2 regions of the Viridibacillus sp. FSL E2-0187 genome follow, and region 1 is predicted to be linked to the other one. Evidence: riboswitches for the same ligand, from Rfam matches in the RefSeq annotation. Region 1 holds a riboswitch; the other holds the start of a gene.

What was found. Region 1 has a riboswitch for S-adenosylmethionine ahead of MHH85_RS18665 (acyl-CoA dehydrogenase family protein). Riboswitches for the same ligand answer to the same signal wherever they lie in the genome.
Region 2: it holds a riboswitch for S-adenosylmethionine, as region 1 does, so the genes downstream of both, MHH85_RS00440 (5-methyltetrahydropteroyltriglutamate--homocysteine S-methyltransferase) here and MHH85_RS18665 (acyl-CoA dehydrogenase family protein) in region 1, are expected to answer to the same signal.

Annotation. Positions count from the first base shown of each region.
Region 1 is NZ_JBBOVG010000001.1:3,853,080-3,855,287, reverse strand. Features, by position in the region: gene MHH85_RS18670 (transporter substrate-binding domain-containing protein) at 1-136, opposite strand, end outside; gene MHH85_RS18665 (acyl-CoA dehydrogenase family protein) at 172-1,347, opposite strand; SAM riboswitch class I at 1,460-1,562, opposite strand; gene MHH85_RS18660 (betaine/proline/choline family ABC transporter ATP-binding protein) at 1,896-2,208, shown strand, end outside.
Region 2 is NZ_JBBOVG010000001.1:110,450-112,657, reverse strand. Features, by position in the region: gene MHH85_RS00440 (5-methyltetrahydropteroyltriglutamate--homocysteine S-methyltransferase) at 1-770, opposite strand, end outside; SAM riboswitch class I at 877-978, opposite strand; gene MHH85_RS00435 (YkuS family protein) at 1,175-1,423, opposite strand; gene MHH85_RS00430 (S1 domain-containing RNA-binding protein) at 1,608-2,036, opposite strand.

The DNA.
Region 1 (2,208 bases):
CAACTTTCACTGTACGTACTTTTGAGGAATCTCCTTTAACTTTAGAATCAGAAGCCTCGCTAGTAGAGCAACCAGCTAAAATTGCGATTGAAGTAATACCGACTGCTGCAAATTTTAATAGTTTTTTACTGAACATATCTTAAAACCCCTTTTTAAGTTAATTTTTCATTATTAATTCACAATCGAATTCTTTTTCTTTTGTTCTTCAATAGCTGTTAATGCTAATTTTTTTATAGTCATATCATCCATTGGAGGATTGTGTAGACCCGCGCGTACATTGCGGTAATACCTTTGCAATGGATTAGAGTTTTGTAAACTTTTTGCGCCTACTACTCGCATTGCTTTATCAACGATATCAATGGCTGCATTAGTCACTGTATGTTTGGCAACAGCGATTTCATTGCTCAAAGAATCTCTTCGTTTTGGGTCGTCATAAGCTTCAGCTGTTCCATATAAGACAAATCTAGATTGCTGAAGTTTTAATTCAATTTCACCTAATAGATTCTGCACATTTGGTAATGAACTGATCGGTGCATCTAAACTATTTGGTTGATGGTGATTTGCAAAGTGAACGGCATAATCACGAGCTGCTTGTGCTATGCCTAAATAAGTTGCAGGAATATGCAATAACCAGCCGTTGATTTTACCCCCGCTTGGATGATTTGGTAATTCGACTAAATCCGAGTCACTTACTTTAACGTTTTGTAATATTAAGTCGTGACTTGATGTGCCACGCATCGACATTACATCCCACGTTTCTTCAATAGATACTCCTGCTGTATCTTTATGAATTAAAAAGAATCCAACTTGTTGTTTTTCCTCAATCCAAGCAGAAGTTAAAAAATAATCTAAAACAGGGGAAGCTGTTGTGAAAATTTTACGTCCAGTTATAAGCCACTCATTATTTGAGCGAACGGCGTTTGTTCCAGGACGTCCACCGCGAGTAGGGCTTCCAGTACGCGCCTCACTTACAGAACGATTTACAATAGCACCATTTTGTACTTCATTTGCAAAGAAATTAAGCTTGTCATCTGTCCACAATTTCTGCTCATACAATTCTCCAACAACACCTAAAGTCCAGCCCATAGAAAGGGAAGTATTTTCATCGTAACTAGCAAGTGTTTCTTGCAAGAGGACCATATCGTAAACTGAAAATCCTCCGCCACCGAATTCTGTTGGTAAAGTGATTGCTGGATAGCCAATTTCTCGGAGTAGGCTAAAACTCTCTTTTGGAAAAATCGATAATTCATCTACTATTGCAGCGCCCTCAGTGATTTTATCTTTTAGTAACGCTAATTTATCTAACCATTGACGTTGTAGTTCTGTTTTTATAAATATCTCTTTCACAAAAAATCCCCTCATATCCCTCTAAAATTATAATTCTTATAGAATTACTATGCATTAAAGTTATAAAAAATCCCTCATTAATAAAAGAGGGAGCTTAAAAGTTGAGTATGCACCCTTATCTGTCAAGATTTCTCTTGCTGGAAGTAGCACCATTCTGTTATACAGTGGTTGCTGAAGCTTCATCGGACCAGTCCCTTAGCTTCTCAAGATAAGTAATTTTCTAATGTTTCAATTATCTTACTTTTTCTAAAGATGAAAGTCAATATGAAAAACAAAGTATTTTTGTAGGGATTAAAAGTTTTAGAAAAGAACCTAAGATTAGAGATGGAATTTATGGTGAATAAATGAAGTGTTTTAATTATCAATGATCAGCAGAGGGCAAGGAATCAATGCATTTATCGTATTGAAGCTAGCACATACATATAACTTGCAATTGCAACGATTTATACAATAAAGTAAATATTTTCAATATTTTAGTTTTTTGAGGTTTAATGTCTACCGATAGGGGGTAAAAGAACTTAGGTTATAAAATTTGAGGGGGAATACTTATGCTAAAGATAGAGAATTTATCGAAAGTATATAGGGGTGGAAAGAAAGCCGTTGATGATATGAATATTGAAATAGAACGCGGTGAATTTGTCGCCTTTATCGGTACTAGTGGAAGTGGGAAAACGACTGCCATGCGTATGATTAATAGAATGATAGAACCAACCAAAGGCACCATTTATTTAGAAGGGGAAGATTTAGCGAAAAAGAACCCCGTAGCACTTCGTAGGAGTATTGGATATGTTATTCAACAAATCGGTCTTATGCCACATATGACCATTCGTGAAAATATTACGCTTGTACCTAAATTGTTGA
Region 2 (2,208 bases), 3.7 Mb from region 1:
TATAACCAAGAAGATTTAAAATTCCCGCGACAAATATGAATCGTAATCGACATATCTTCAGGCTTATTTGCTAGTGCTTCAACAGTAATATCAGCAAACTTTTTCACTAATTCATCTGGATCAAATCCCTTTTCTTTTATCTTATCTCGAAAAACATCACTGAACAAAGCTCCCCAGCTTGTGTCATCTAATTGTAAATAGCGGCATCCAGCTTCGTAAAAAGTTTGAATCGCATCTTGATATACTTTAACAATATCTTTAGCCACATCATCAAGTGAAGCATATGAAGGATTACTTAAATACGGTTCGCTTCCAACTACACCTGAGTAAAAAATCATATTAGGTCCTGGGATTGTAATTTTCGCAACATGCTCACCAGCAATACTCTTCAAATACTTAAAGTCTTCTAAAAATGGATGGTCTTTTGGGAAATTTAATTTCGAATCGACCGTATATGCCTCCGCTTTTTTCATAGCCCCATTAAAAGCCCCAGAAATGTCTACTTCATAAACACGAATCCCCTCAATCGCTCTGATAAAGTCTAAATGCCACCATCTTCTTCTAAATTCACCATCTGTTACAGCAGATAGACCGACTTCTTTTTGCTTTTCAACTAGCTTAGCAATTTCTATATCCTCAATTAAACGTAATTCTTCTTTAGTTATCTGACCTTGTTGATATTGTGCTCTTGCATCTTTAAGTACTTGTGGACGAAGAAAGCTCCCTACATGGTCTGCTCGAAATGGTGCTTTAGTTATTGTGTTAGTCAAAATGGACAACCCCTCTAAAGTTAAATTTATGTTTTTTACTAGATTTTCGGGGTATAAAAAAACCCCTTCTAAAAAAAGAAGAGATTGGCTTCATAGCTATTTACTCTTCTTATCTTCAAGCGTTACGCTTCTGGAATTAGCACAGTGCAAAAAAAAGTCTGTTGCTGAGATATCAAAGGGCCAGTCCCTCCATCTCTCTATATAAGAAAGTTACATATTTTTAATTACTTGTTATCAATCTACATGCATATCCATAGATTGTCAATATTTACATGTTAAATATTGTTTATTAAGTAGATTTGAAATTAGTCATATACTTTATTTAAATCTATTGATATTAATAGTTTAGGCTACCGCATAATAAAACAATGCCAGGTCTCTATACTAGACCTGGCATTGTTTTATTAATGTAGATTAAGTTTTTCTTCTACTTTCCGACAGACTTCATCTGCGGATAGGCCCGCCGCTTCAATGATTGCACCTTGAATGGACGTATCGTGAATGCCCAGTGCATTATTGTCCAACCCTGTAATGACACAACAATCTACACCCGTTGCATCTGATTCACGTTTCAGTTCAACGATTTCATATCCCTTTGCAAGCAAAGCCTCTGATACATTCGTTAATGATTGCTCTACACCGATTATCGACATAGTAGGGTTCACCTCCTAGTTGATAAGTTGTCCGTTTCTGCTTATATTTATGTATGCAATTTCAACTAAAACAAAGACAAAACCCATAATAAGATATCTAGTATAAGTAGTGTCGATGACATTGGTCCATAAAATAAAAAAAACGCACATCTTAAAAGATGTACGTTTCTTCCGCTATCTATAATTACCCTCTTCTTCCGCCTCTTCCACCGCGTTTAGACTCGGTGCTGCGTTTTAGAGTAGATAAGTTATCTTCACTTGATTTTAAGAATTTAGCCATCTTATCTTCAAAAGTTTCCTTCGGTTGGAAATTGCCTCGTTGGCGATTATCCTTCTGACGATAAGGGCGCTTCGTATAAGAAGACGTACTTTCAACAGGTTTATCAATCGCTTTTTTAATAGATAAGGCAATTTTTCCTTCTTTTTCGCTTAGGACTTTTACTTCTACTTGATCCCCTACTTTAAGATGTTCATTAATATCTTTTACGTAAGCTTCTGCAACTTCACTAATGTGCACTAGTCCCGTCACCTTATCTGGCAACTCAACAAACGCACCAAAATTTGTAATTCCTGTAACTTTACCTTGTACCTTACTACCAATTTCTACTGACAATCCATTTCCTCCTAATAAATACTATACTTTATTATATCAAATTTTATTTTTCACGCCAGTCTTCCGTTATATAATTTAATATCAACAATATATTCAATTTAATACTCATGACTTAGGTAGTATCGTTGACTGGGTGGCTTGCACCTTTAGATTTATAAAAAAACCGCGTAAT